DNA from 4 places in the Desulfofundulus sp. genome. Region 3 is predicted to be linked to each of the others. Evidence: riboswitches for the same ligand, from Rfam matches in the RefSeq annotation. Region 3 holds a riboswitch; each other region holds the start of a gene.
What was found. A riboswitch is a leader RNA that binds a small molecule or an ion and turns the genes downstream of it on or off. The one in region 3 is predicted to bind cyclic di-GMP.
Positions count from the first base shown of each region.

Region 1 (3,498 bases), on a different contig from region 3:
TCGCTACGGCCGGAGGAGATAATCATTTTGGAAACCGTCCTGGTCACTTTAACCCGAACGAGAATCGGATTTAAATATAAAATATTCAAAAAAGACGGGGTGTTGGCCGCCGAGGGCTTTACTATCCACGCTTATGTGGATGAGGGGGGAAAGCCTTTTGATTTTAAAAAACGCCACCCTGTCCTGTGGGAAAAGATAAACGCTCTATTTGGCGAACCAAGGGGTCATGAGATGCGGGGTATTCAAGATTTCAGCTTGGCTATGAACCGGGAGGCAGAAGAGTGCGAGAACGGGTAGTAATTACTGGGATGGGTGCGGTCACACCCATAGGTATCGGTGTGGAACCTTACTGGCGTAACCTGTTGCAGGGAAAATGCGGGGTCGGGTACATTTCCAGGTTCAATACCGATCACCTGCCGGTTAAAATTGGAGCCGAAGTTCGGGATTTCAGGGCGGAGGATTTTTTACCCAAAAAGCTAATTAAAGAAACGGACCTGTTTATGCAGTACGCCCTGGTGGCAGCCGGAGAAGCCCTCCAGGACGGCAGCCCTACCGGAAATCCGGAACGCATGGGAGTGGTCATGGGTACTGCCGTGGGAGGCATCACTACCATTACAGAATCGCAGGAGCGGCTCTGCCGTACCGGTTCCACCCGCATAAACCCCCATTTCATGCCCCGGATACTGGGCAACGTGGCTGCGGCGCAAATTGCCATTCTCCACGGGTTGAAGGGGCCAAGCCTGACCGTAAGTACCGCCTGTTCTTCAGGGGCAGATGCCGTGGGCACCGCACTCATGCTTTTGCAGCGCGGAGAGGCCGATGTCATGGTCGCCGTAGGGGCAGAGTCCATCATCTGTCCCCTGGTCATAGCCGGTCTTCATGCTGCCAGGGCCATCTCTACCCGCAACGACGCTCCGGAAAAGGCCAGCCGTCCCTTTGACCGCCGGCGGGACGGATTGGTGATGGGAGAGGGAGCTGGCGCGTTGATTCTGGAAACTCTTTCTCACGCTGAGCGCCGGGGCGCACGGATCAGGGCGGAATTAATCGGTTACGCCAACTTTGGTGACGGTTACCATACCACGGCACCCGAACCCGGCGGGAGGGGAGAAATCCTGTGCATGCGTAAAGCTCTGGAAAGGGCGGGCTTGACACCCGCAGACATTGACTATATTAACGCTCACGGAACCTCCACACCCCTGGGCGACCGAGTGGAAACTCTGGCCATCAAGGCTGTCTTTGGTTCCCGTGCTTTTCAGATTCCCATTAGCTCCACGAAGGGAGCTACGGGGCACCTGATGGGAGCCGGTGGCATAACCGAGTTAATAGCCTGTATCAAAGCTATCGAAGAAGGAATCATACCGCCTACCATCAATTACGAAGAACCGGATCCGGATTGTGACCTGGATTATGTGCCTAACATACCCCGCCGGGCAAGAGTGAGTGTGGCCATGTCCAATTCCTTCGGATTTGGAGGGCAGAACGCTTGCCTGGTGGTGCGGGAATTCAAATTCAGATGAGCCCATGTGGTTGGCTGAGTTCCATGAGCTTTGTCAGGAGGTCTGCAGCCAAGTATTCAGCTGGGCACTGGAACAGCTCGATACCCGCCTGATGAATGAACGTGACCGGAGCACCTGAAGGCCGCTGCCTTGAAGCTGATGTTTTTGAGCGGTGAGGTCTCATAACGGGAAAAATTTTTGTGGAGATACTTCCTGGATCCTGACACGGACCATCGGTTTTTCCAGAATTAAGAATTGCCATAAAAAGCTGAGAATGGTATAATTATACTACCCGAGAAAGGCAAACCCGTCGAAAGGCGGGGGCGCAAAGCCAAAGGGTCTAAGGCAGAGTACCGCTATGACAGCCGGCTGCCGGGACATTGGAGAAAAAGTCAGTTATCACTGGTAATTGTACTTGTAGAAATCCGTCCGGCTTCTGCGGGGTCAGGTGGATTTGCCGGCAGGTTTTGAGGCCAGGTGCTGGTACTTCGCCTTACTTCGGGAAGGAGGCGTTGACAATTAATGGTGAGCCCGGTGTATAGTAATTACTGGTATTCTGAATTGCTGGTAAATTACCTTCTGAGCCCCGGAGTATCTTCTTATTCTTACCAGCCAGTATTACCCATCAATGCAGTCGAGGAAATCCTGTTAAAAAATAACTGGGTTCAGCAACAACCTTCTCTGGTAACTAATAGTTTGGTTAGCTTGAATAATTACGCCCGTCAGCTTTGGGAGGCTTCCCAGCCTTTACAGCTCGGTACGACGGATAATGTGTTCCTGAAAAGGGTTGCTACTTCATCTGTTCCCGGTGCTGTTACTGCCCAAGCCCAACCAGGTGCCACTTTAGCCACTTACACCGTAACTGTAAGCCAGCTTGCCGCTGCCCAGCAGAATTTGGGCACGGCCCTGGCGAGCAATGCAGCTGCTGGACTTGCAGCGGGGACTTATACTTTTAGCCTTCAAGCAGGCGGCAAAACTTATACCATATCCTTTGCAGTTAACAGCGGGGATACCAACCTGACAGTGCTCAACAGTATGGCCAATGCCTTAAATGCTGCTGGCGCGCCAGTTACCGCTAAAGTAGCTACCGATACTGTAGCGGGTACCAGCCGCCTGGTTTTAACTGCTTCGAACACTGGTACCGGTAATGCTTTCACTTTAGCCGATATAACTGGCAATGCCGTGGCTTATACAGGGGCTAATACTGTCTCGGTTGCTGCAGCCAATGCGAGCTACACCGTAAACGGCATCCCTTACACCTCTCAAAGCAACACTGTCTACCTGGACAACCTGAAGCTCACCCTGAACCTCCTGGCTCCAGTATCCAGCGCCACCGTTACTGTCGCTCCCGATACCCAGGCTATAAGTACTGCTGTCAATAATTTTGTGGCAGCTTATAACAACTTGATTACCTTTACTGCTCAGAATTCCCAATATATAAGTCCCCAGATCGTGTCCAGCTTGAAACAAGCCTATAGCTATCAAGCCGCGAACCTGGCCGCCATAGGCATTACCCGGAATCCTGACGGTACCTTGGTTATTAACCAGTCTACCCTTACTAATGCTCTCCAAAGTAACCTTGGAGCGGTCGAGGCCGCCTTTAGCGGTGTAAATGGTTTGGCCGTAACAGCTGGTTTTGAAGCTCAACAAATTTTCACTGCTCCGTTAACTACCTTTATTAATCCTTTTTCTCTGGTGAGTACCACTGCTGGTGCGGCGAGTTACTACCCCCTTTATAACTGGATGGGACTATCAAATGCTGCAAGCTTGTGGTCTGTATTGCTGCCACCGGGTTCTCTTTTTAATCAGATAGTTTAGGAACCGGGCTCTTCGCTGATGGTACTGGTACGGACGATAGCGGAAGCCCTGGGTACGGCAGAAGCAGAAATGGCCGGACACCTTCCGGTGTGCCCGGCTTTTTCTTTCGTGAAACCACAACGGAAGGGGAAATAAGTATGCGGGGAGCGATAAAAGCTGCAGCGACTGCGGTACCCGCCGTTTT
Region 1 is NZ_JBNATZ010000249.1:71-3,568, reverse strand. Features, by position in the region: partial or broken gene ACPLUI_RS12565 (acyl-CoA thioesterase) at 1-297, shown strand, start outside; gene fabF (beta-ketoacyl-ACP synthase II) at 282-1,517, shown strand; cyclic di-GMP riboswitch class I at 1,787-1,873, shown strand; gene fliD (flagellar filament capping protein FliD) at 2,019-3,314, shown strand; partial or broken gene ACPLUI_RS12550 (hypothetical protein) at 3,311-3,498, opposite strand, start outside.
Region 1: another riboswitch for cyclic di-GMP. It lies ahead of fliD (flagellar filament capping protein FliD); the one in region 3 lies ahead of ACPLUI_RS00060 (sensor domain-containing diguanylate cyclase).

Region 2 (3,351 bases), on a different contig from region 3:
ACAAGTACCTCTGGCTTGAAGTTCCAGGCACCTTGTGTTACGATACTTTAAGATGCTTTTTCGCTGATCAACCCGTGCAAAACCCGAAAAAAATATATCAAAAGGAGCAGTAATTCAGTTATGCCCATGTGCGACAACCATCCCGAGCCCCTGCCCGCCATTGCCGGGGGCAACCCCGTGAGGGAGACGTATCTTCCTTATGCCCGGCAGTGGATTGAAGAGGACGACATCGAAGCCGTCACCCGGGTATTGCGGGGCGACTGGCTGACTACGGGTCCGACACTGGCCGAATTTGAAAAGCAATTTGCCGCCCGGGTGGGTGCCCGTTATGCCGTGGCCTACTCCAGCGGGACGGCGGCCCTGCACGCAGCCTGTTTTGCCGCCGGTGTGGGCAGGGGTGACGAAGTGATTACCAGCCCCATCACTTTCGTGGCCAGCGCCAACTGCGCCCTTTACCTGGGGGCGAAACCCGTGTTTGCAGACATAGACCCGCGTACTTATAATATTGACCCGGTCGAAATAGAAAAAAAGATCACCCCGCACACAAAGGCGGTCATTCCCGTACATTTCACGGGACAGCCCTGCGATCTGGAAACCATTCACGCCCTGGCCCAAAAGCATAACCTTGTGGTCATAGAAGACGCCTGTCACGCCCTGGGGGCAGAATATAAGGGGCACCCCATCGGCTGCCTCAGCGATATGACCGTCTTCAGCTTCCACCCCGTGAAACACATCACGACGGGGGAAGGAGGAATGGTGACTACCAATTCTGATGAATTGTACCAGTGGCTGCTGCTTTTCCGCAACCACGGGATCACCCGGGACCGGGAATTGATGGTGGAGGACCAGGGCCCCTGGTACTACGAAATGCTGGATGTAGGGTTCAATTACCGCCTCACGGATATCCAGGCCGCCCTGGGTCTGAGCCAGCTGCGCAAGCTGGACCGCTTTCTTGCGCGCAGGCGCGAGATCGCCCTGACCTATAATGAAGCCTTTGCAGACCTGCCTGAAGTGGAAGTTCCTTATCAGGCCCCATACGGACGTTCGTCCTGGCACCTTTACGTGCTGGCCTTGAACCTGGACCTTCTGAGAGTGGGGAGGCGTGAGGTTTTCGAAGCCCTGCGGGCGGAAAACATCGGTGTGAATGTACATTACATGCCCGTGTACCGCCATCCGTACTACCGTTGGCTCGGAGACCCGGACAGCTGCAGTCTTTCCGGCTTTTACTGCGTCCACGCCGAAGAGCTGTACGAGCGCATTATCACCCTGCCCCTTTACCCGGCCATGAATGACGGGGACGTACGGGACGTAATTACGGCCGTGTGCAGGGTCATCGCCTGGGCACGAAAATGAAAGGCAATTTTCCGGTATTTTCGTGTATTCGACAGCTTTCGACCCAATTTCTATAACCCGTTCCGAGTTTTTTTATTTTTTTTGTGTTTTTTTCTTCTCCTAAGAAGGAGTTTGGGAGATCGTGTCAAATAAATTACCAATCAGCTGCCAAAGCCAGCCAAAAATTAGCACATTGTCCAGGGGCAAACTTCACCGAAAGGGAGGGACGCAAAGCCACGGGCCTACAGCGACTATTCGCCAGGGCAGCCGGGCTGCGACAATGTTTCCCGGCCGTCGGGTCGGTTTTTTGTTTGGGGAGGTGGTTTTTTGGACCTGTTTGCCAGTCCCATTCTGGTGGCACTGCAGAAGCAACTGGATGCATCGGCACTAACCCAGAAGGTGATTGCCAATAACGTGGCCAATGTGAATACACCGGGGTTTAAAAAATCTTCTGTCAGCTTCACTGAGGAACTACGGCGGGCGCTGGGGGAGGACGCACTGCCGCTGGTTACCAGCAGCCCCCGGCATATCGGGGCTCCGGTCCCGCTGGCCCGGGTCGAGCCCACGGTGGTGAAGGAGGAGGGCACCACCATGGGCTATAACGGCAATAACGTGGACATTGATCAGGAAATGGTAAACCTGGCCGCCAATGCTCTCACGTACCAGGCTGCCGCCCGGGCGCTGGGCGACCGCCTGTCCCTGTTGATCTACGTTATTCGAGGGAGGTAACAGACGGTGCCTTTATTAGATGTATTCGGCATCAGTGCCTCGGGCTTAACAGCTTCCAGGCTGTGGCTCGATATTACCGCCAACAATATTGCCAACCTGCAAACGGCGGGCAGGCCCAACGACCCTTTGAACCCGGCCTACCGCCGGAAAATTCCCGTGTTTGCCGAGAAACTGCAGCAGGCCCTGGACTCCCCGCCAGGCCAGCCCTCCTTCAACGCCGCTGGCGTCAGCGTGGAGGCGGTAGTTGAAGACCCATCCCCGCCCCGGCTCGTTTACGAACCTTCCCATCCCCTGGCCGATCCACGTACTGGCTACGTGGCTTATCCCAATATCAACATTGCCAATGAGATGGTCAGCATGATCGCAGCCACCCGGGCCTATGAAGCCAACGTTACGGTTTTGAACGCGGCCAAGGACATGGCCGTGAGAGCTCTGGAGATAGGCAGGAGCTGATGGTTTGTAATCAGCCGCGACAGACCGGGGCCGGCCCGAAACGGCTCGCGGTACATATCCCACGCGAAGCACTGGAGTAACAAAGATAACGATGAGTCCAAACAGGTTCGCTGAACGTTTAAATTGTTGACCGGGAGGAGACCAGATCGATGCAGGTTTTACCCGTATCTCCCATAACCCTGGTACCCACGGCAAGCCAGCCCGCAAAACCGGACGCCGCTGCCGGTGCCTCCGGTTTCGGCCGCATGCTTGAACGGGCGCTGGAAGAGGTCAACAACGCCCAGGTGCGGGCCGACCGGGTGGGCCTCGACTTCCTCACCGGACGGGTACAGGAACTGCACCAGGTTACCATCGCTATGGAAGAAGCACGCATTATGATGTCCCTGGCTGTTGAGGTGAGAAACAAAATAATCGATGCTTATCAAGAAATTTCGCGCATGCAGGTCTAAGGAGCTGTTTTAGTCGATGAACCCCAGTCAGATCCTGGCCCCCCTGAATGACCGGTGGCGGGGGTTACCCCGTTCCCGGCAGGTTCTTTTGGCCGCCGCTGCCGCGGGGCTGCTGGTAACCGTAATTTACCTGGTTGCACTTGTCACCCAACCACGGTACGCTCCCCTGTTCACCGGCCTCGAACCCAGGCAGGCTGGCAAAATCGCCGAAGAACTCAAAAACATGAAAATACCCTACCGGCTGGAAGATCAGGGAAGAACCATCACCGTACCGGAGGGACAGGTGTACGACACCAGAATCCAGCTGGCCAGCAAGGGGGTGCTGGCCGATTCAGGGGCAGGGTGGGAGCTTTTTGACCAGCAAAAGTTCGGTGTTACCGATTTTGAA
Region 2 is NZ_JBNATZ010000258.1:35-3,385, reverse strand. Features, by position in the region: gene pseC (UDP-4-amino-4,6-dideoxy-N-acetyl-beta-L-altrosamine transaminase) at 127-1,353, shown strand; cyclic di-GMP riboswitch class I at 1,525-1,612, shown strand; gene flgB (flagellar basal body rod protein FlgB) at 1,660-2,061, shown strand; gene flgC (flagellar basal body rod protein FlgC) at 2,068-2,514, shown strand; gene fliE (flagellar hook-basal body complex protein FliE) at 2,664-2,963, shown strand; partial or broken gene ACPLUI_RS12720 (flagellar M-ring protein FliF) at 2,980-3,351, shown strand, end outside.
Region 2: another riboswitch for cyclic di-GMP. It lies ahead of flgB (flagellar basal body rod protein FlgB); the one in region 3 lies ahead of ACPLUI_RS00060 (sensor domain-containing diguanylate cyclase).

Region 3 (7,085 bases):
GCGGCGCTTGTACTCGGCCCGGTCCACCTTGCGAACTATTTCCCTGACCAGCTCCGGGTCAAAACCCCGGGCGGCAATTTCGTCAGCCGACTTCTCCTCTTCGATGTATGCCTTCAGGATAGCGTCCAGAACCTCGTAGGGGGGAAGGGAGTCCTGGTCCACCTGGCCCGGTTTCAACTCCGCCGAAGGGGGCTTGACCAGCACGCTGCGGGGAATAATTTCCCGCTCCCGGTTGATATAGCGGGCCAGCTGGTAAACCATCACCTTGGGCACATCGGCCAGTACTGCCAGCCCTCCGGACATATCACCATAGAGGGTGCAGTAGCCTACAGCCATCTCGGACTTGTTGCCGGTAGTAAGGACAAGGTAGCCCTCCCTGTTGGAAATGAACATGAGGATATTGCCCCTGATGCGGGCCTGGATGTTCTCCTCCGCCAGGTCTTTGCACGGGTCGCCACCCTGATTCATAGATTCCAAAAAAGCACTGAACATTCCTTCGATGGGTACCTCCCGGAAGGCAATACCCAGGTTTTCCGCCAGTTTCCGGGCATCGGAACGGCTACCGGGAGAGGAGTATCGTGAGGGCATTGATACCCCCAGCACGTTCTCAGATCCCAGCGCCGCAGCAGCCAGGACGGCGGTGACGGAGGAGTCGATGCCTCCACTCAGGCCGATAACGGCCTTTTGGAAACCGGTCTTCCGCATATAGTCGGCAATACCCAGCACCAGCGCCCGGTAAACGTAGCTGATGTCTTCATCAGGCAGTTGTCCGGAGGGAACTTCCGGACAGGGGTAAAGCTGCGGTGCGGCACCCCACGGTTCCCCGGCAGGGCAGCGGAGCCTTCCCATCGCCCTCACCAGCACACCCCTGGTGTCTGTTCTTGCTACTTCCAGCAGGACCACGTCTTCCTCGAAACTGGCCGCCAGGCAGACCACATGGCCGGAGGGGTTCACGGCCAGGCTGGAACCGTCAAAGATAAGTTCATCGTTGCCCCCCACCTGGTTGGCATAAATAAGGGGGCGGCCGTATTTTCTGGCAATGCTCCGGATCATGTCCACCCGCAGGTCGATTTTGCCATAATGATACGGGGAAGCTGACAGGTTTATGATCAGGTCCGCTCCTTTGGCCACCAGCTCTTCCACGGGGTCTATTTCATAAAACCGGCGGTTCCAGTAGTCCTTGTCGTTCCAGATGTCTTCGCAGATGGTCAGGCCCAGGTTAAAACCCCCCACCCGCACCGGAGCCCTTTCCCGGGCGGGCCTGAAATACCGGCTTTCGTCAAAGACGTCGTAGTTGGGAAGCAGGCTCTTGTCCTGCCGGAAAAATAAACTTCCTCCTGCATAGAGCAGGGCAGCATTGTAAAGAAAATCCCTTTCTCCCTTGACCGGGGCGCCCACCAAAAGGGCGGGTCCCCGGCTCAAGGGGGCCACCTCCGCCTGCAGGGCATCTTCAACCCGGTTCAAGAAACCATCCCGGTAAAGCAGATCCCGGGGTGGGTAACCCGTTACCGCCAGTTCCGGAAAGATCACTAAATCCGCGCCTGCCTGACGAGCCGTTTCAACGACCCTCCTCATTTTATCCACGTTGCCGCCGACGTCTCCAATGGTGGGATTTAATTGGGCCAGAGCTATAAGCACGGACTAAACCCCTCTTTCTGAAGCTATAACAAAACCCCGTCCTCCGCTAAAAAAGCGTATGGCCGGGGCCCCATTGCCCTGACTATTTTCCTCGCCCGTATTTTAACAAAAACAGAAATGCCTTGCAAGGATCTGGCACCATTGCCTGACAAACACCAGATATTGTTCCTTCTCGGGGAATTATCAGATGGCGCTCTCACCGGTTTCACCGGTACGAATGCGAATGGCGTTTTCCACCGGATAGGTAAAAATCTTGCCGTCGCCGATTTCACCGGTACGTGCGGCTTCGGTAACGAGCTTTACCACTTCATCCACAAATTTATCGGCAATGACAATTTCCACTTTGATTTTAGGCAGCAGGTTAATGCTGTATTCCGTACCACGGTAGACCTCGGTACGACCTTTTTGCAGGCCGCAGCCGATTACCTGCGTTACGGTCATACCATGTATGCCAAATCTTCCCAAAGCATCTTTAACGTCTTCCAACTTACCGGGGCGGATGATACATTCAATTTTGGTCATTGAGGTTCCTCCTTCACTTCAAGTAGTTCATGTCCAGGGAAAAAGCAGTTTTAATTTATCCTTACACACCAGCTTCCCTGGTAGTGACCACGGTAGAATGAGAACCCGATAAGCTTTGAATGCGGCTCACCGGTGCGCCCAGCACCATGTCTGAGTAAGCGTCTTCCCCATGCTGGGTAATATCCAAACCCTGTACTTCTTCATCTTCGCTGGCCCGCAACTTGAAGAACAATCCCACCACTTTAAGGATGACGAAAGTCATAACAGCGGCAAACAGCCAACTGGCCAGTACGCTGATAAACTGGATCCATAACTGATGGGGGTTGCCAAAGAGCAGACCGTCAACACCGGCAGGGTTAACAGCCCTGGAAGCAAACAGGCCGGTGGCCAGCGCGCCCCATGTACCGCCGATACCGTGAACTCCAAAGGCATCCAGGGAATCGTCATAACCCAGTTTGGACTTTAGCACACTCACTGCCAGGTAGCAGACAACGCCGGCCACCAGGCCGATGATTACCGCAGGCATCGGCCCGACAAACCCCGAGGCGGGGGTGATGGCCACCAGACCGGCCACCAGGCCGCTGGCGCCGCCTAGAACGGTAGGCTTGCCGTGACGGATCCACTCGGCAAAGACCCAGGAGAGGGCTGCCGCTGCAGCGGCCGTATTGGTCACCACAAAGGCGCTGGCCGCCAGGCCGTTGGCCGAAAGGGCGCTGCCGGCGTTAAAGCCGAACCACCCAAACCACAGCAACGCCGCTCCCAGGACCGTAAGGGGCAGGTTATGGGGCACCATCGGCTCCGAACCGTAACCTCTGCGCCGGCCTAGCACCAGGGCTGCGATCAAGCCGGATACGCCGGAGGAAATGTGCACTACCGTGCCGCCGGCAAAGTCCAGGGCGCCCAGGTTGCGCAACCAGCCTTCAACACCCCATACCCAGTGGGCCAGGGGATCGTAAACAAAGGTGGCCCAAAGCAGGGTGAAGGCTACAAAAGCCGGGAAACGCATCCGTTCGGCAAAGGCGCCGGTAATCAATGCCGGGGTGATTACCGCGAACATCATCTGGAAAGCCATAAATGCCAGGTGAGGAATGGTAGCCGAATAATCAGGGTTTGGCGCTTGACCCACGCCATTTAACCCCAGCCAGGCCAGACTGCCGAACAGGTGCGCCTGATCAGGACCAAAGGCGATGGAGTAACCCCAGAGGACCCACTGCAGCGAAATCAAGGCCATGATAAACAGGCTCTGCATGATCGTGCTAAGGGTATTCTTGCGCCTGACCATACCACCGTAGAACAGGGCCACCCCGGGCAGAGTCATAATCATCACCAGTGCTGCAGAGATAAGAACGAATGCGGTATCTCCCGTATCAATTCGAGCTTCATCGGCCCAGGCCAGACCGGGTGCGGCCAGCAAAACCAGGGGCAAAAGGTAAAGTCCTCTCATGGCTCGCCTGTACACTTGCATCACTCTCCTCATCTAAAATAAAACCATCGTTTCCATACCTTCAGCTGGTGCAGTCTCCGGGCCCTTCTGCAACAGCGGAAGATGACGACCTGTATCTTATCGCCCGGGGTGAACGGCGCCAATTCACCGGTCGGACGTTTCCTGCAAAACGTAAAAAGGGTGCTTTAATGGAGCAACATTGCTCCCTTATAAAGCACCCTTGCTTTGAGCTCTTGCTGGTAAGATAAAAAGGCGCCTTTCAGAAGACACACCTTCCGAAAAAGCGCCTTTGCCTGATCTCCACCATTGGATAACCAGTTTATATAGTCCTAACGGAACCTTCTCATTAAAGCACCACTGTCTTCTCTGATACCCACCCTGTATCTCCTTATGTTCAGATTATAAGGCGGGGAGGAGTTGTTGTCAATACCTTACCGCCGTTGGATAAAATTAAGTTATGGGGTGGTTGAACAAAACGACCAGCAATCAGTTCAGCTTGCCGGCAACTATCCTGTTGCGCCCGCTGTTCTTAGCCAGATAGAGCCTTTCGTCAGCCGCTTTGAGCAGCGAAAGAACGTCCCCTCCGTCGTGCGGAAATTGAGCGATACCGCCGCTTAGAGTAAGGTTCTTCGCGTTCAAAACGTCAGAGAGGCTGGCTTCGTTAAATATCCTGCAAAATCGTTCAACGACCACGCATGCCTTATCAATATCGGTTTCCGGAAGGATGATCAGGAACTCCTCTCCGCCAAACCTGGCCACCAGGTCAACGTTTCTCAAACACTTGCGGGCCAGGTCAGCCATAAGCGTGAGTACTTTATCACCTTCAGTATGGCCGTGGTTGTCATTCACGAGCTTAAAATGGTCGATATCTACCATTGCGATTGAGAATACGTGGCCATACCTCTTACTCCGGTTAATTTCATTTTGCAAAGCCTCCATACCAAAACGACGATTTGGAAGACCGGTTAGTTTATCTGTCAACGCCTCTTTTTTAACGGTTTTAATAAGTCGGTTGTTATGTATCGCAAGCGAGACATAGCCGGCCAGGATATTAATCAGATCGATGTTTCTCTTCAAAAGCATTATGTCTGTATCGTGTTCGAAAAGAATATTTATGCACCCGAACGCAACACCATCTGCAATCAGCGGAAAGCAGATGTGGGCGTATTGTTCGGGAGATTCCATCATTTCCGGGCAGGGTACAGCGCTTTCCAGCGGTGAGTGGATTATGGGACGGCACGTTTTGATAGCTATACAGCTGAGGGGGCTTTTGGTGCACAACGATTTGATGCTAAATGCGGCGGAGCTTTCCTCAGCGAGGATTTCCAATTTTGTGTGGCTGTTGGATGTGGAGAGGATCCTGATTGCTACCGGATTTTCAAGCAGTTTACGCAGGATGTTTATGGCGCTGGCACAGATGCTTTTCTCGTCCTGTATATTGAACATCAGGGAACACAGGAAGGCAGTTTCCTTCAGCATCTCAATCAGCCTGCGCGATTCTTCGTAATAACTTTTCACCAGCGTGTAGTGGTTATCCCTGATTTCTGAAACTTTTTGAAAGAACTCCTTCTGGTTCTCAGATATGCTTTGCACCAGGCTGTCGAGAGATTCGAGGATATGGTAATTTTCCGGGGAATTCATAAAAGGCTGCATAAATAAAAAACCCCTCCCTGTTTTAAATCCAAACTGGCAGGTGGCGGTTGCGCTACTGGCTCCCCCCGGTCCAAGCGCCCAAATATACAGACCAGGGTTCATTGCTCACCGTTTTATGAAAAGACTTTATTTGACGGAACTCTAAAATTTCCTGCTTCAGAACAAAATTTTCGAACGTCAGGAGCAATGGGTAAATGGAGAAATCCGCATAATAAGGGTTCCTTACGGAACCCTTTGCCCGGCCTTTTCTCTATTAAAAAAAAAGAAAGCCTTGATTTTCAAGGCTTTCAGGGATTTTTCTGGTCGGAGCGACACGACTCGAACGTGCGACCTCTACCACCCCAAGGTAGCGCTCTAGCCAAACTGAGCTACGCCCCGACATTACCTTCTAGCATTATTAATTTTACTGTATCATCAACTTAATGTCAAGGGGTTAGATGTTGCTGGGCCGGTGTAGAGGCGGCCTCTCAGTAAAACGTAAAACTGAGAAGTTATTGAAACAGTAAAGAGTGATAGGTAAAATATTTCCTGAAAATGCCTTGTTTGTAAGGCCACATATCCGGTTTCTTAACTTAAGAAGTTTTTTGTATAGGGGGTTTTTTCATGGCTACCGGTCCCTGTGGGCTGGCCTGCGATGCCTGTGGCCTGTATAACCGGGGTAAATGTGCGTCCTGCGGTCCTGGCAACAGCATTGAAGCCCGGGCGAAAATCAATTTTCAGGAACAGCTGGGTTTTCGTTGCCCCGTGCTGGCCTGCGCCATTACCCGGAACATCGATTATTGCTCCCGGGATTGTTCCGAGTTTCCCTGTTCCCGCTATGAGCGTGGTCCCTATCCGCTGAGCCTGGGTTTTTTGCAAATGTACAGGCGTCGCTCCGGTCCCCAGCATTAAAAGTCCTCTTGCCACGGGATAACCGAGAAATTGCCAAAAGGCCAGGCACCTTTTCTTTTTTGTTCCCATAAGATATATAGTCCTATTCTTTTGAGGGAGGGATACGATGGGGCCTGGTCTATTGGCGCTGGCGGTACTGTCGATGCTTAACGGTCTGGTGATCCTGATCTGCCATGTGGCCGGGAACAGCTTTCCCAAACCATTAAGCGAGGAGGAGGAAGCCTTATATCTGGAGAAGATGCTGGCCGGGGATGAGTCGGCCCGGCGGGTCCTTATTGAGCGGAACCTGCGCCTGGTAGCCCATATCATTAAGAAGTTCGATCATACCGGTGAAGATTTTGACGATTTGATTTCCATCGGTACTATTGGTCTGATCAAGGCCGTGGATACTTATGATCCTGAAAAAGCCAACCGTCTGGCTACTTATGCATCACGTTGTATCGAGAATGAAATTCTTATGCATTTGCGGGCACGCAAGAAAATCCGGTCGGAACTTTCATTATATGATCCCATTGGGGTGGATAAGGAAGGCAATGAGATTACATTTATCGATGTTTTGGGTACCGATCCCGAGATTGTGAGCGATATTGTTGCCGGCCAGATGGAGCAGGACCGGTTGTGGAAGCAACTGGAACAGCTGTCCCCTCAGGAACGCAAAGTACTGGTATTGCGTTTTGGTTTAAAGGATGGTGCACGCCGTACCCAGAGGGAAATTGCGAGACGTCTTGGTATCTCTCGTTCCTATGTCTCCCGCATAGAGAAGCGGGCGCTCAGTCGTTTAACTCAATATTTCGCCTGTGAGGTAAGATGAATAGTTTGTGCCGGTCCCGACTCTTTAGTACTCAAAAAGATTTCTCCTCCCATGGTGACATTTTCTCAGACCGCTTACAGGGTGACAATATCACAGTCCGACGACACGAAATAAAAAATCGTTGAC
Region 3 is NZ_JBNATZ010000001.1:6,236-13,320, forward strand. Features, by position in the region: gene ACPLUI_RS00045 (NAD+ synthase) at 1-1,638, opposite strand, end outside; gene ACPLUI_RS00050 (P-II family nitrogen regulator) at 1,822-2,160, opposite strand; gene ACPLUI_RS00055 (ammonium transporter) at 2,222-3,604, opposite strand; gene ACPLUI_RS00060 (sensor domain-containing diguanylate cyclase) at 4,091-5,257, opposite strand; cyclic di-GMP riboswitch class II at 5,290-5,374, opposite strand; tRNA gene ACPLUI_RS00065 (tRNA-Pro) at 5,558-5,635, opposite strand; gene ACPLUI_RS00070 (DUF3795 domain-containing protein) at 5,861-6,148, shown strand; gene sigK (RNA polymerase sporulation sigma factor SigK) at 6,255-6,959, shown strand.

Region 4 (17,046 bases), on a different contig from region 3:
TACCATTTCCGTACCGGCCCAGCTGGAAGACAATCCCCGCCATCCATTTTCCGGGGCTTTCAGCTACCCGGAACTGGGTGCGGTGAGCGATCAGGTGTACCTTCTGGCCTATGATGAACACTTTGCCGTGCCGGGGCCGATTGCTTCCATCGGTTTTGTGCAGCGGGTTTTAACTTATGCCCTTTCGGTAATTCCGCGTATAAAAATCCGGCTGGGCATTCCAGTTTACGGTTATGATTGGACCGCAGGGGTGAACATACCGGAAACACTATCCTACTGGCAGGCCATAGAGCGGGCCAGGGAACAAGGGGTTGTCCCCCGTTATGACGAAGAAGCCCAGGAATGGACCTACACCTACCAGGTGGACGGCGAGCACCACATCGTGTGGTTTGAAGATGCCCGCAGCTTTGCCGCCAAACTGGCCCTGGTGCGGCGGGAAAACTTACGGGGAATTGGTGTGTGGCGTCTGGGCCTTGAGGACCCCCGTATCTGGTCTCTGGTCGGTACGCTTTAAATTTTGTTATTACCCGGGGTTAACCTATAAAATAATTAAATCACTTTGATAAAGGGAATTGTGTAACCGGTACAGAAATTAAGACCTCAAAACACCAGGAGGTCTTTTTTTATGACTGATTATCGCAAGTTGTGGTCTGATTTGGGAATGGACCTGGAAAAGCATGACCGGTTGACCACTGCTCTGCCTCTAATTTATGAAGAGGTTTACCTTCAGCAACCGGGCCGCCCGCAGGCCATGGAGTACTTCGACCTGGTGGTGGCCGAAATTCATAGCCTGAGGATTGCCGAGCTGGTGGAGCACCGCCGGCAGGGAGGCAAAGTTTGCGGGGCCTTTTGCGTGTTCGTACCCGTGGAGATTATTCGTGCCGCCGGAGCCGTTGCCGTCGGCCTGTGCGGCGGCTCCCAGTTCTGGGTTCCCGACGGGGAAAGAGTTTTGCCCCGTAACCTCTGTCCACTGATAAAAGCGTCAGTGGGTGCCCGACTTAGCGGTACGTGTCCTTATTTCCAGTCCTGCGACCTGCTAATCGGCGAAACCACATGTGACGGTAAAAAGAAGGCGTGGGAAGTCCTGAGTGAATATGCTCCCGTTTACGTGATGGATCTGCCCCAGATGAAACGGCCCGAGCACCTGGCTGCCTGGCGCAGGGAAGTGGAGTTGTTCCTGGCCAAAATCGAACAGTTGACCGGCTGCCGGGTAACTCCCGAGAAGTTGGCGGATGAAATTCAGCTCCAGAACAGGCTGCGTCAGGTTCTGGGCCGCCTTTACCGGGCACGCAAGGCGGATCCGGTACCCATAAGCGGCAAGGATGTTCTGCTGGTTACCCAGGTCAGCTTCTACGATGATCCCCGCCGTTTTATTGATAAAACGGAAGCGTTGGCAGCTGAAGTCGAGGAACGTATCGCCAGTGGGGAGGGAGTGTTCCCCTCCGGAGTTCCGCGTATTCTCGTAACCGGTACGCCCATGGCCATTCCCAACTGGAAGCTGCACCACATTATTGAAACGTCTGGTGCCGCAGTAGTCTGTGAGGAAACCTGTACCGGTACCCGCTTTTTCGAGCATCAAGTGGATGAAACCGGATTGACCCTGGAAGAGCAGTTGCAGGCCCTGGCCGACCGTTACCTAAAAATTAACTGTTCCTGCTTTACTCCCAACCCGGGGCGTATTGAAGATATTTTCCGCCTGGTTGAAGCTTATCGTGTTGACGGTGTCATCTATTATAACCTGCAATTTTGCCACGGATATGCGGTTGAATATTATGCCGTGGAAAAAGCCCTGAAAGAACGGGGTATTCCAGTGATGAAAGTGGAAACGGACTACAGTGAGGAAGACACCGGTCAACTGCGCACCCGGGTGGAAGCCTTCCTGGAAATGTTACGCTAGCTGGCCCGGAAAGGATGAAAGAATTGAATGTGTGTACTGGGAATTGATATTGGTTCCCGGACCATTGCAGTTGCTATTCTGAGTGAGGAAGGAGAACTGCTGGCCGGTAGAGTGGCGGACAGCGGTCCACGCCCGCTGGAGCGTGCCCGGGAGATGGCCGGGGACCTGTCATCATTCCGGCGTGTGGTGGCCACGGGCTACGGGCGCCACGGCGCCCGGGCGGACTTTGCCACCGATCTGATCACAGAGATCAAAGCGCACGCCCTGGGTGCCCGGCATTTTTTCCCTTCGTGCCGCACCGTGCTTGATATCGGCGGCCAGGACAGCAAGGTGATCCTGCTGGACGAACAGGGTCGGGTCATGGACTTCATCATGAACGACCGCTGCGCCGCCGGAACGGGTAAGTTTCTAGAGGTTATGGCCCAGGGGTTGGGTCTGTCTCTCGAAGAAATAGTGACCGTTGCCTGTACAAGTGATGTGGATATAACTTTAAACAGCATGTGTACCGTTTTTGCAGAATCAGAAGTGATATCACTGCTGGCTACGGGCCAGCCCGTGGGGGCCGTGGCCCGGGCCGTGCTGAACTCCATTTGCGATCGGACTCTCAACCTGCTGTTGCGTTTGGGCATCAAGCCGCCCGTGGTTTTCACCGGCGGTGTGGCGGCCATCCCCGGCTTGCCCGCATATTTTGCCCGCCGCATGGATCTCGTGGATCTGCAGGTACCCCCGTCACCACAGCTGGTCGGTGCTCTGGGGGCGGCTCTGTACGGGATAAAGGCAAATTAAAGCCACGGTATAACACCCGTGGCTTATTTGCTTTTATTCATTTTTTCTCGGAACCAGCGGTGAATGTCATCCAGTGCCGGGGGTGCCACATAAAAAACGTGGATATCCGCAGGGAGCTGAATCCCGTGGTCTTCCCTGATAAAAAGCAATCCTGCTTCCCCATCCCTCAGAGATTCATCAATGCGGCGGGAAATGTGGGCAAATCTTTTTTCGCTGGCTTCCCGGTAGAATTTGCTGATGATATCAAAAGTTTTCTGGCTCATAACTACCGGCAGGCAATTACCCCAATCCATGCTTTCTGTAAACAATTCCATGTCCTCGGTGGCTTCCAGACTGGCCCCACGGTCACACTTTTCCTTAATGATACGGTAACTTCTCTCGTGAAATTTCTCAATTATACTTAATCCAGTCTCCCCACTGACAGCCAGGGATTCATGGTAAATTTTTTTGATTGGCCCCATTTTATGCTCCAGGCCGTTTAGTTGCTGTTCCACCTGTTGCCAGTAAGCGTTTACCTTAACGGAAAGATCTTCCGGAATCTCCCTGGGGGTATAAATTAAAGGTACCAGATAAATTTTTCTACCCCCCTGAAAATTAGCAACGGAAGGCTTTTCAATTCTCCCCAGCATTTCAGACATGACCGCAAACCTCCCTTGTCACCGCAACTTGTCTCCTTAAATATAGCATATGGCCGTTCTTTTTACCACCGCCACAGTTGTTCAACTACTTTCGCCAACCGGGTCAATGTATTTAATTAAATTAAATTCTATTTCCAGAAGATTGTTTAACTTTAAAACTTTAAATTATTTAACTTGAATCTGTATAATATAAAGAAAATTGAAGATATCAAGAAATATTCTGTGCATTACTTATATATTTGTTTTATTTTCCTAATTGCTCACTTAAATTCTTAATTGATATAGTAAACCAAAAGGCTTTTTAGGGGTGGTAGAATTTGAGCGCAATCGAGGCGGCGAAGCTCGACCCTTCTTTTCGTGAAGAAATAATGGCGAGGTTCTGTACGGACAAAAATCCGTTAGATTTCACCAACTGCCTTACATGCGGCATGTGCAGCGCCGGCTGTCCCTATAACGGTCTGCACGATAATGCTGATCCACGTGTCTTCATCCGTCAGGTTTTGTTGGGAATGAGAGAAGAAGTTTTTAATTCAAAATTTATCTGGACCTGTTCCATGTGCGCGCGGTGCACCATGCAGTGTCCCATGAACGTGGACATAGCTGGAATTGTGCGCACCGTTCGGGGAATGCTGGTCAGCCGGGGTGTGTACGCGCCGGGCTTTCTGCAAAACGTAGTGAACGCCCAGGTTAATACCGGTAACCAGATGGAAGTTACGCAAGAAGATTACCTGGAAACCCTGGAGTGGATGGCTGAAGAGACGGCCAATGAGCTGGGCGACTCTAATATTAAAATTGAAGTGGACAAAGAGGGGGCCGACTACCTTTACCTCTGGGACCCCCGGGAGATAAAGTATTATCCCCAGGATATTGCCAGCATCCTCAAAATCATGTACGCTGCCGGGGCTAACTGGACGTGCAGTAGCCGCTGGTGGGATGCTACCCACTACGCTTATTTCAGTGGGGACGACGAGGCCTCACGGCTCTTGCTGGAGAGGATCTATGAAGAATACGTACGTTTGAAAGCAAAAGTCGTAGTGGTTACAGAGTGTGGGCACGCTACGCACGCTCAGATGTGGGGACGGAAGGTCTGGCTTAAAAAAGATTACCCGGTGGTTAGTTTCGTTCAACTTCAGGCACAGTGGATAAAAGAAGGGCGAATCAAGCTCGATCCTACCCGTAATCCTGAGCCAGTTACTTTTCATGATCCATGTAATTCCGTCCGCAAGGAGGGAATTGTTGAAGAACCCAGATATTGTTTGCAGAAAGCTTGCCTTGATTTTCGGGAGATGTGGCCTAATAGGGAATACAACTATTGTTGTGGCGGCGGGGGTGGTCTTTTATCCATGGGCAAGGATATTTACCCTTATCGTATGGCTAAGGGTAAGTTAAAGGCTGAGCAGATTGAAAGGACAGGTGCGAAAATAGTTGTTACCCCCTGCCATAACTGCTGGGACCAGCTTAACGATATTATTAAATATTACAAGCTGAACGCAAAACTGGCGCACGTCCATCACCTGGTTAGCAACGCACTGGTTCTTCCAGCAAAGTAGTTAGAGGAAGCCCGTGACTGGTGTCGTTAGAAAAGATAAGGGCCCGCGTGTTAAAAAGGGTCCTTATATTTTTTTATTATTGCCACCCGGCCCCCAAAACGCTCGGTCGGCCATGTTTTACGAAAGTAAGGCTTTTTGTTTACCCTGGCCAGTACCTTGCCTCCAGGCTACGGTACTGCACTGCTTCAGCCAGGTGTGCGGATTCAATGATCTCGCTCCCGTCTAGATCGGCAATGGTACGGGCCACCTTGAGCAACCTGTCGTGGGAACGGGCACTCAGGTTCAACTGGCGGAAAACGGATGAAAATAACGAGCGGGCCTCACGGCTGAGGGAACAATAACGGCGTACCTGGGCCGGGGTCATGCGGGCATTACAGGTCATCTCCGCAGAACTAAAACGCTGCCGCTGTAGGGTCCTGGCCTTTTCCACTCTTTTTTTGATCTCTGCAGAAGATTCGCCCGGCTCCCGGCGGGCCAGGTCTTCATAATCCACCCTCGAAACCTCCAGGTGGATATCAATGCGGTCCAGCAGGGGACCCGAAATGCGGCCCAGATAACGCTGCACCTGATAGGGAGTGCAGGTACATTCACGGGTGGGATCGCCAAGATAACCGCACGGGCACGGATTGGCTGCAGCCACAAGCATCAAACTGGCGGGATAGGTTACCGCACCACTGACCCTGGAGATGGTTACCACTCCATCTTCCAGGGGCTGGCGTAAAGCTTCCAGCACATCCCGGTGGAATTCCGGTAGCTCGTCCAGAAAAAGAATGCCATGATGGGCAAGGCTGATTTCTCCGGGACGGGGATGGCGTCCGCCTCCGACCAGACCTACCGCCGAAGCACTGTGATGGGGCGAGCGAAAAGGCCTCCGGGTAACCAGAGGCTCTCCCGGCTTCAAAAAACCTGCCAGGCTGTAAATTTTAGTGATCTCGAGAGCTTCTTCAAATGTAAGGTCAGGTAATATACCCGGCAGCCTCCGGGCCAGCATGGTTTTACCCGAACCGGGAGTCCCCACCATAAGCAGGTTGTGTCCCCCGGCTGCCGCCACTTCCAGCGCCCGGCGGGCCGCAGCCTGGCCGCGCACATCGGCCATGTCCGCACCGTTTTCGCCATCCTGGTTCATCAACACCGCGGGGTCCACCTTGTAAGGTGAAATTTCCTCTTGATCAAGCAAAAAACGAGTAAGCTCTGCAAGACTCCGTACCGGGTAAACCTGTACATCCTTTACGAGCGCAGCCTCGGCTGCATTATCCACGGGGACCACAACCGCCTGCAGCCCCTGTTCACGGACGGTTAGAACATTGGGCAGCACGCCAGTCACCCCCCGCACCTGTCCGTTCAAGGAAAGCTCACCAAGAAACACATAGCGGTCAACTACAGATTGAGCCAGTTGCCCGGTTGCGGCAAGGATACCCACGGCGATGGGCAGGTCGTAAAGGGGACCCTCCTTACGCAGGTCGGCTGGAGCCAGGTTCACCGTAATGCGCCGGACCGGGAATTCAAAGCCGGAGTTTTTCATGGCAGCACGTACCCGGTCCCGGGATTCCCGGCAGGCCAGATCAGGCAACCCGACCAGGTCAAAACAAGGCAGCCCGTTACTTACATCAACCTCTACCTGTACCACCTGCCCGTTCAGTCCATAAAGAGCCGTACTTTTCACAATGGCGAGCATGAACAAGTCCTCCGTAGCATTGAAGAGAAGAAACACCTGGTGTCATGTTTCGCCAGTTGAGCAAATAGTTCCTCCTGTTATCAGGACAAATTTTTACATAAGCAGCTTTTGATATCATCAGCAAATTCCACCGGGGAGCCAGCAGAAAAGAAATGCCCACATGGCTGGGGCTGCAGACGCTGCAGGTATTTTTGTTTTTAGCGGGAAAAAGAAGGAAACCCGAAATAATTGTCGAATAACGTATTAAGCCTTTTAAAAGTCTTTTAACTTCCCGGCGGGCAAACCCGGCGAAAGCCGGGGACGCAAAACCACAGGTCTAAAGTTCCTCATGGGAACCATGACGGCTGGGTTGCATGGGAACAGTTGCCGCAGGGAGGTACAATTTTCTCCCTGCTATTTTTTGTGCAAATAGGAGGGAAATCAACACATGAAGTTTTCCGTAGGTGCCAGGATCGGTGGTGGCTTTGTCATTCTCTTGCTCTTTCTGGCTTTTATTGCGGGCGAAGGGGTAAACGTGGTCAATAAGACGAACAAAAACCTGGATGACATTGAAGTACGCTTCCAGCGCATCAGTCTGGATTACCGGATACAGATCGCTTATACCAATGCCATGTATGCCATGCGCGGTTTCATGGTCTACGGCAGTGACAGGTATCTTGACGAGTACCGTCAGCAGATGGATCTGACAAGAAAGCTGCTTGAAGAACGCCTCCGGAATGTTTCGGCTCAGAATAAAGAAAACTTTGAACGGGTTCTGGAAAAATTAAATTATTACGATCAAAAGGCCAGCCAGAGTATCGTACCTCTGATCAAGGAAGGAAAAACTCAGGAGGCTATAGCTGAAGGGAAGACTATCGCTCCCATAAATGCTGAAATAAGCAGCCTGTTAAACCGGCTGATTATCGAAAATGAGGGGAAGAGCAAGTCTCTGATCGAACGTGCAGTCGGTGAAGGCAGGAGCGGTAGACAAACGGTCTTGATCCTCAGCTCAATTGCCCTGTTGTTGAGCATCTGTTTGGCCTTTTTTATTACCAGGTCGATAACCGGCCCCGTTAAAACCATCATGCAAGCTGTCCAGCGGATTGCCGGCGGCGACTTTACCCAGCCGGTATGTGTAAAGGTTCAGGACGAACTGGGTAACCTGGCCGTTGCAGTAGAGCGAACGCGCGAACAGTTAAAGGAACTGGTCGGTGAAATAGCTTCTGCGGCTGAAACCTTGACCTCTAGAAGTGAGGAGGTAGCTTCATCTTCCGAGGAAATTAGTGCTACCGTGGAAGAGGTGGCCAGTGCCACTGGCGAGGTGGCGGCCACAGCCGAAAAAGGCCTGGACAATGCTAGCCTGGCGGCTGCGGAGTCGAAGCGTGTTGCTGAGGTAGCGCAAACTGGTGGACAAACTATTAAACAAACGGTAGATAAGATCAATGCCATTGCGGTAACGGCCGGACGTGTAAACCAGGCGATCCAGCAGTTGGGCGACCTTTCGGCACGCATAGAAAACATTACCAATACCATCACGGGTATCGCCGATCAAACCAACCTGCTTGCCTTGAACGCGGCCATTGAAGCCGCACGGGCGGGTGAGCAGGGGCGCGGTTTTGCTGTTGTAGCCGAGGAAGTGAGGAAACTTGCCGAGCAATCCGCCAGTGCTGCCAGAGAAATCGGCCAGTTGATAGCCCAGGTACAGTCCGGGGTGGGAGAGGCTATCAGGGCCATGGAAGAGGGGGCCAGGGAAGTACAGGAAGGCGTAGCAATTGCATCCGGAGCGGGTGAGGCGCTGAAAAACATAGAGGAAGCTATTGGCAAGAGTGTGGCCCTGGTTGAGGAAATCACTGAAGGAGCTAAACAAACCAGCGATGGTACGCAGCAGCTTGCTGCCAGTGCTGAACAGATTTCGGCAACAATTCAGCAGATTACCTCTTCTACTCAGGAATTGGCTGCGCTTGCCCACAAGCTGCAACTCCTGGTCGGTAAGTTTAAGATCTAGCACTACATGTCAGGATCAACTATGGCGGCTGCCGCCCCTGTACGGGGGACGGCTGCCGTCCAGGTAGTTAATGTGATATCGGGCCGGACTGTTTTGTTTCAGGATTGCCAGATAAGTCTCCATAGGATAAGATAATTATTGAAAGTGAGTTGCCTGGTAAAAAGTAGCTCGCGCACTGTTTTATGTAAAATGGGCGTAAGAGTAAGTATCCGCCGGTAGAATAAGAATAAAAAATAAAGAAAAATAAAGCAATATATAAAGTTCGAGGGGAGGTCCCGCGCATGGAATGTCATGTGGAAAAAAATAAAGCTCAATGCACCTGCACTTATGAACCCTGTCCCCGGAAAGGAAAATGCTGTGAGTGTGTTGCCTATCACCGTAAACATAACGAGCTGCCTGGTTGTTTCTTCCCTCCGGAAATTGAAAAGACTTATGACCGTTCTGTTCGCCGTTTTATCCAGTGTCACCGCGGCTGAAAAAGCAGGTTTCCATCCCTATTCCCTTTTGAGCAACCCCATTTCCGCGGGTCGTTTTTTTCTGGCCAGGGGGTCCGAGATGTATTCATGGGTGCCACTGGCTGCTGCTGCCACTATAAAGGCATTTACCAGCGCGAGTCCCACCGTTTCCAGGCTCAAGGTTCCCCGGACGGTCACCACAAACAGCTGGGCTAAAAAAGCTACCGCAATGGCCAGCGGGCGGACCGCCCAGTCTCCCCATCGTTCCTTGATGGGGGTTTTTAGCAGGGCGGTAACTATGGAAACGAAAAGAACGAGCTCGCCGAAGGTGCTTAAGTTTTCCACTGTGAAAAAATCACGGGGTGGTTCGGGCATGGGGGTTCCCTCCTTTTGTCATTTTAATCCCCTGCTGGAATGGTTGGGGCCGGTTCTTGAGGCAGGAAGCCGGATCAACCACCCATGGAGCGGGCCGGAGCTAAATCGCGCCTGGTGTAAGAGCGGGTGATGCCTTGAGCCTTTGGTTCGCTTTGCTGTATACTATGCGGGTCTTTGATGATGTGTACCTGGAGGTATACTCATTGCTACCTTGCAGTGGAGTGCTGGAATAACCGGCTTGACAGAAAAGGGGTGTGATTTTGTGCTGCGCAAGCGCGTTTATATCAGCGGTAAAGTCCAGGGTGTGGCGTTCCGTGTTTACACGCGGGAGACGGCTGTTAAACTTGGGGTAACCGGGTGGGTTCGCAACCTCAAAGACGGCCGCGTGGAGGCAGTCTTTGAAGGCGAAGATGAGGCAGTGGAGCAGATGTTGAGCTGGTGCCGGGAAGGGTCGCCTCATTCCAGGGTGGAAAAAATAGAAGTGATCGATGAACCTTACCGGGGTGAGTTCCCTGGTTTTACCATTGCTGCTACGGTGTAGATTTTCAAAAGTTCCTTGTTTTATGCGGGAGCTTTTTTGTTTTACGCATTTTTTTCTTATCGTCGGAAAGAGGAATCTATCGTATTATCGCGAAATAACAATACATTGTTTAAATAAGTGTTCAATGGTAGTGAAGGGGGAACAACCATGAGTAAGAGAAGGAAGAAAATACTAATAATCGGAGGTGTGGCTGCAGGGCCCAAAGCAGCTGCCCGGGCTAGGCGCTGCGATCCGGGGGCAGAAATAACTATCATTGAAGAAGGAAGTTTTCTTTCCTATGCCGGTTGCGGCATGCCTTTTTACGTTGGAGGTATGGTAGAAAAGCATGAGGAATTAATGGCTACGACGGCAGGAGTGGTCCGGGACGCAGGCTTTTTCCGCAATGTCAAGGATATTAACGTACTGACCGGTACCAGGGCTGAAGCCATCGACCGGAAAAATAAAATCGTTCGCGTAACCAACCTTGCAACTCATGAAACATACGACCTTCCTTACGATAAGCTGGTCCTGGCTACCGGCAGTAAACCGGTTCGGCCACCCCTTCCCGGCATGGATCTGGCCGGTGTATACACGCTGGGGAGTCTTGAAGAAGCCCTGGTTGTCCGCAAGGCCGTTGAACAGGGTTCCCGCCGGGTGGTTATTGTTGGCGGGGGCTTAATCGGGCTGGAACTGGCCGATGTCCTGGGAGCAAAAGCCGCGGTCACCATCGTGGAGATGATGGACCATGTATTATCAACTCTCCTGGACCCGGAGCTGTGCATTCTTGTAGAGAGGTTTTTGCGCGGCAAAGGAGTGCAACTAGTCCTGGGGAGCAGGGTGGAACGCATTGAAGGAAATGGGGATGGTGCCGTGGCCCGGGTCATTACCACCGCCGGCTCATTGGACGCGGACCTGGTGGTTGTGGCAGCAGGAGTGAAACCGCGGGTGGAACTGGCCCGGGAAGCGGGGCTCGAACTGGGTGAAACGGGAGCCATTAAGGTAAATGAGTATTTACAGACTTCCGACCCGGATATTTATGCCGGTGGGGACTGTGTGGAAAACATCCATCTCATTTCCGGCCGGCCGGTGTATACCCCTATGGGCTCTGTGGCCAACCGGCACGGCCGCGTAATTGGTAATAACGCGACCGGAGGCCGGGATATTTTCCCCGGCGTTTTAGGAACAGCCATTCTCAAAGTTTTTGAGATGAACATTGGACGTACGGGGCTTTCCGAAAATGAAGCCCGCCGCCTGGGTTACAATGTGCAGTCCTTCATCTGCCCTGCACCCGACCGCGCCCATTTCTACCCGGGGAGCAAGCCCATTATCGTCAAACTGGTGGCCGATGCTTCCACCCGTAAGCTTCTGGGGGCACAAATCCTGGGGCCGGGGGATGTCGATAAACGTCTGGACGTGGTGGTGGCGGCTCTGAGCATGGGTGCGACAGTGGATCAGCTGGCTTCTTTCGACCTGGCGTACGCGCCGCCCTTTTCCACCGCTCTCGATCCTCTTACCCACGCCGCCAATTGCCTGCGCAACAAGCTTGACGGGCGGGCCAAATCCATTAATCCTCTCGAAGTAAAGAGACGCCTTAAGGCCGGGGAGGATTTTGTGCTTCTGGATGTGCGTACCCCGGCGGAGTTTAATGAAATACGCCTGCCCTATCCCAATGTGGTATTCATACCCCTGGGCAAACTGCGGGAACGGGCCAAAGAACTGCCTCAAGACCGGGAAATCGTTGTTTTTTGCAAGGTAAGCCTGCGGGGTTGGGAGGCCCAGACCATTCTGGAAAGCCTGGGCTTTACAAACGTGAGTTTCTTTGAAGGAGGCATTGCCGCCTGGCCTTTTGAGCTGGATACCGGCCCGCGTCCGTCATAAAATTGTAAACAAATACAGGCGCCCGGTTGTCTTCTCATCCGGGCGCCTTAATCTTTCCGTTGCCAGCCCTGCTTGTGTTCATTTATAATCTACTTGAGGTTGAAATCATGCAGAAAATGGTAAAACATAGGGTCTGGCGTGTCAGAAAAGAGGAGCCGGTTATACAGGAGATCTTGTCCCGGGAATTGGGTATTTCACCGCTGCTTGCCCGTCTACTGGTTAACCGGGGAGTTTTGACAGTTGAAGATGCCCGGCTTTTTCTCAAGGGTAACTTAAATCATATGGGAGATCCATACCTGCTTCCGGACATGCACCGGGCTGTAGCCAGAATTTTGGCGGCCGTCAAAAGCCGGGAAAACATCCTGTTTACGGAGATTATGATGCGGATGGTATAACAGCCACTGCTCTTATGGTTAAGGTTCTGGAGCGGTTGGGTGCCCGGGTGGATTATTACATACCCCACCGTTTGACTCAGGGTTACGGCCTGCATGAAGATGCTTTGCACCGGGCCCGGCAGGCGGGGGTGGATCTCCTCATCACCGTGGACTGCGGTATCAGCGCAAAGAAGGAGGTGGAAGCAGCAAACAGGTCTGGCGGGCCGGAGATCATTATCACCGATCACCACCAGGTGCCGGAGGAAATTCCACCCGCTCTGGCGGTAATTAATCCTCAGCGAAGAGATTCCACCTATCCCTTTAAGGAACTTGCCGGAGTAGGGGTGGCCTTGAGGCTGGCACAGGTGCTTTTGCAGGCTGCCGGTGAGGGGGAAACTGCCTGGTATGATTACCTTGACCTGGCCTGTCTGGGAACGGTTGCCGACATTGTACCCCTCACCGGGGAAAATCGCCTTCTGGTCAAACATGGTTTACCCAAACTGGCGGCTACCCCCAATCCCGGGTTACAGGCCTTAATGCAGCTGAGCGGAGTGAAGGCTGAAAAAATGGGCACCAGGGAGGTGGGGTTCGTCCTGGCCCCGCGGTTGAATGCTGCCGGTCGCATGGGTGACTGCCGGGTGGCGGTAGAACTCCTGCTTTGCCGGGATCCGGTACGGGCCGGGGAGCTGGCGGCACAACTGGACCGGGAGAACCGGGAGCGCCAGCAGGTGGAGTCACGGGTCCTGGCGGAGGCTCTGGGTATGCTGGATGCCCTGGGAGGTGCCCGGGATCTGGTGGTAGTTCTGGCTTCTCACGGCTGGCATCCGGGTGTGCTCGGTATTGTGGCCTCCAGGCTGGTTGAAATTTTATACCGGCCCGTGTTGCTGATCTCCCTGGATGGCGGCCAGGGTAAGGGTTCCGGCCGTAGTATTCCCGGTTTTCACCTGTACCAGGCTTTATCTTCCTGCAGAGAGCATTTGCTCGCCTTCGGGGGGCACGAAGGTGCGGCGGGTTTCACCATAGCCGCCGATCGCGTGGATGCCTTAAGAAAAGCCATTAATGATTATGCTGCCGCCGTTATCTCCCCGGACTTGTTGCTGCCCGGGCTTGAGATAGATGCCCTGGTCTCTCTGGAAGATATTCCCTATGAAGTAGTAACTGAACTTGACAGCCTGAATCCTTACGGCCACGGCAATCCCGAGCCTTTGCTGGCATGTTGCGGAGTGACAGTAATTAATTGCCGGGAAGTGGGACGGGAGGGCCGCCACTTGAAATTGCTGGTGCGGGAGAGGGGAACGGTACGGGACAGCATTGGTTTTGATCTCGTTGGCTACCTGGAGAATCTGGGTGCGGGGGAAACTGTGGATCTGGCGTTTGTGCCTGCCCTCGACCAGTGGAATGGAAATGCGCGGGTACAACTGGAAATAAAGGCTCTGCGGCGAGCGGGAGAATGGGAAGAGGTATCACCACAGCGAGAACCCGGCCTATCCCCCGACCGGGGGCTGGATGAGTTTCTTGTTAATCTCTATAACGGGGCAAAAGAATCTTTCGGGAAGGGTATCTCTTTCTTTTTGCCTGAATTTATCCAGCGTAAACTGGCGGAATATGAGCAAAAAACGTCCGTTTCTCCGGCAGGAGTCCTGAAATTTTATAGCAGCCCGGACCAGTATGCAACTCCTTGCCCGGTGACCTCTTCTTTCCCCCGGATTGCCTGCTCTGCTGGAGAGAGGACCGGCACACTGCAGCAGAGTACACAACTTCCCTTCCATATAGTAGATTTACGGAGGCAATCTGCCCGTCCATCCTGGCTGGCCGGGCTGGCCGATGCCGGGCAACGTCTCCTGGTGGTGGTCGGCGCGGCCCACCGTACGGTAGAGCTGGCCTTTTACCTGCGCCGGGTTTGTTCCGGGTCCGGGAGGCAGGTGGCTTTTTGCCACCCCTGGCTTAACCACGAGCACCAGGAGATGTTGCGCGAACTTTTTGCCCGTGGGAAGCTCAACGTGCTGCTGACCACGCCGGCTCTGGCTCCTTCTCTGGCCGGTGCCGGGACCGACCACCTGGTGGTTTATAACCTGCCCTACCACCGGGAGGAGTGGGACCTGCTGCTGGCGGCAGCGCTGGTGGGGGAAGCCCGGTCCCTCTGGCTGCCTTTTGGTCCGGAAGATTTGAGGGAGGCCCGTTTTTACCTGGAGGCCCTGGCTCCCGACAGAACTCCTCTGGCCAGGTTGTATGCCCTTTTACACAGGGTCACCAGGGGGAAAGGTGTTTGCCCGGCAGGCCGGGAGCCTGAACCGGTAAAACCGGGTGGGGGTAGTTTTTGCCGGCAGATGGCCGGGTTGTTGCGTCGCAGCGGCTGTCCCTGGGTGCAGGATTTCACAGTGGGATTGGGTTTGAGAGTCTTTTTGGAGCTGGGCCTGGTGGAGTTGTCACCTCCGGGAAGTTCATGGCCTGTTTCTTTGCGTCCCCGGTGCGGGCAGAAGCTGTCCCTGGACTCCTCCCCCACTTACCGTCTTTTGCACCAATTAAAGAGAGAGGCCCTTGCCTGGCAGAAACACGCCCTGGAGGTCTCCATTCGTGAAATTGTTTCCGGGTATTTAACAGATCAGGAGGTGGTAAAGAAATGGACCTGAAACAAAAAATCCGTGTCATTCCGGACTACCCCCGGGAAGGAATCAGTTATAAGGATATCACCCCCTTGTTACGGGATGGCAAAGCCTTTCGCTATGCTGTTCAGTCCCTGGCCGCCGAGTGCAAAAACAAGGGGGCGGAACTGGTGGTTTGTCCCAAAGCCCGCGGTTTAATGATCGGTGCCCCACTGGCCTGTATCCTTGGAATCGGGCTGGTGCTTCTGCGTAAACCTGGTCAGTTACCCGGAGAGGTGTTTACCTGGCACTACGACCTGGAGTTTGGCAGCGATGCCCTGGAAGTGCACCGGGACGCTATCCGGCCGGGGCAGAAGGTGCTGGTGGCCGATGAACTTCTGGCTACCGGGGGTACTGCGTTTAATGCCATCCGGCTGGTCGAGGAGCTGGGAGCAGAAGTGGTGGGGGCAGTCTTTTTAATTGAATTGACCGGGCTTGGGGGCCGGGTTAAACTAAGAAATTATGACACAATCTCCTTGGTGCAGTATAATTATTAAAGGAACAGTTTTTGCTTGGCCCCTGAAGGAGTGAAAGTAAATGCTCCAGGAACTGGTACACAGGGTAATTTTGTATAACCCTCAAGCAGATGTAGCCCTTTTGAACCAGGCTTACCGTTTTGCGGAACAGGCCCACCGGGACCAGAAGCGTATTTCCGGAGAACCTTTCATCACCCATCCCGTGGCTGTAGCCCATATTCTGGCGGACCTGGAGATGGACTCGCAAACCCTTGTGGCCGGATTGCTCCATGACGTGGTGGAAGATACCAGCGTTACATTGGAGGAAGTCAAGACCGCTTTTGGTGATGAGGTGGCCTTGCTCGTAGACGGGGTGACAAAGTTGAGCCGCCTTGAGTACCGGTCCAAAGAGGAGCATCAAGCTGAGAATTTGCGTAAAATGTTTTTGGCCATGGCCCAGGACATCAGGGTCATCCTGATTAAGCTTGCAGATCGCCTGCATAACATGCGGACCTTGAAGTACCACAATGAAACGAAACAAAGGGAAATAGCCAGGGAAACCCTGGAAATCTATGCTCCCCTGGCCCACCGTCTGGGTATATACCATTTGAAATGGGAACTGGAAGACCTTTCTTTCCGCTACCTGGAGCCCGAAAAGTATTACGAACTGGCCGAACGGGTATCCCGTACCAGGCGGAAGCGGGAGGAATATATCAGAGGGGCCATTCAGATTTTACGGCGGAAGCTGGCCGAAGTGGGTATTATGGCCGACATCCAGGGTCGTCCCAAACATCTGTACAGCATTTATACCAAAATGCAGAAACAACAAAAAGACCTGGGTGAAATTTACGATGTGCTGGCTGTACGGGTGGTCGTAGAGTCGATACGGGAATGTTATGCCGTTCTGGGTACGGTGCATACCCTCTGGAAGCCCATTCCCGGTCGTTTTAAAGACTATATTGCCATGCCCAAATCAAATATGTACCAGTCCCTGCATACTACTGTTATCGGGCCGCAGGGAGAACCCCTGGAAATTCAGATCCGCACCCGAGAGATGCACCGGACGGCCGAGTACGGTATTGCCGCCCACTGGCGGTACAAGGAAGGGGGTAAAACGGACCGGGAGCTGGATCAAAAGCTGGCCTGGTTACGGCAGGTTCTTGAATGGCAGCGGGAACTCCGGGATGCCAGGGAATTTATGGAAAGCTTAAAGATCGACCTGTTCTCCGATTCGGTCTTTGTCTTTACGCCGAAGGGAGATGTGGTGGAACTTCCGGCGGGATCGGTTCCCATTGATTTTGCCTACCGGGTGCACACGGAGGTAGGACACCGTTGCGTGGGGGCCAGGGTCAACGGGCGTATCGTACCCCTTGACTATCAGTTGAAAAACGGGGACATTGTCGAGATTCTCACATCCAAAAATACCGTGGGACCCAGCCGTGACTGGCTTAATGTGGTCAAGACCTCCCATGCCAAGAACCGCATCCGTCAGTGGTTTAAAAAGGAACAGCGGGAAGAAAACGTCATTAAAGGGCGGGAGGCTCTCGAACGCGAGGCCCGTAAGCAGGGTGTGGACGTGGAGTTACTTAAAGGGGAAAAGGTTCTGCAGTTCGGGCGGCGGTTCAACCTGGCCACCATCGAAGATGTGTATGCTGCCGTAGGTGACGGTACCCTTACCGCCCAGGCGGTCATAAACCGCCTCAGGGAAGAAATCAAAACGCCAAAGGTTCCATCCGGAACAACCCAGCCTGCCAGGGTAAAACACCAGGACTCCGGATCTGCCCAGGGGATCCGGGTTAAAGGCATTGGCAACCTCC
Region 4 is NZ_JBNATZ010000013.1:3,432-20,477, reverse strand. Features, by position in the region: gene ACPLUI_RS01910 (glycosyl hydrolase family 18 protein) at 1-514, shown strand, start outside; gene ACPLUI_RS01905 (double-cubane-cluster-containing anaerobic reductase) at 626-1,897, shown strand; gene ACPLUI_RS01900 (acyl-CoA dehydratase activase) at 1,925-2,683, shown strand; gene ACPLUI_RS01895 (hypothetical protein) at 2,707-3,321, opposite strand; gene ACPLUI_RS01890 ((Fe-S)-binding protein) at 3,639-4,871, shown strand; gene ACPLUI_RS01885 (YifB family Mg chelatase-like AAA ATPase) at 5,011-6,546, opposite strand; cyclic di-GMP riboswitch class I at 6,814-6,903, shown strand; gene ACPLUI_RS01880 (methyl-accepting chemotaxis protein) at 6,974-8,530, shown strand; gene ACPLUI_RS01875 (DUF6485 family protein) at 8,812-9,006, shown strand; gene ACPLUI_RS01870 (hypothetical protein) at 9,025-9,360, opposite strand; gene ACPLUI_RS01865 (acylphosphatase) at 9,623-9,901, shown strand; gene ACPLUI_RS01860 (FAD-dependent oxidoreductase) at 10,049-11,758, shown strand; gene ACPLUI_RS01855 (hypothetical protein) at 11,944-12,153, shown strand; gene recJ (single-stranded-DNA-specific exonuclease RecJ) at 12,168-14,762, shown strand; gene ACPLUI_RS01845 (adenine phosphoribosyltransferase) at 14,753-15,271, shown strand; gene ACPLUI_RS01840 (RelA/SpoT family protein) at 15,312-17,046, shown strand, end outside.
Region 4: another riboswitch for cyclic di-GMP. It lies ahead of ACPLUI_RS01880 (methyl-accepting chemotaxis protein); the one in region 3 lies ahead of ACPLUI_RS00060 (sensor domain-containing diguanylate cyclase).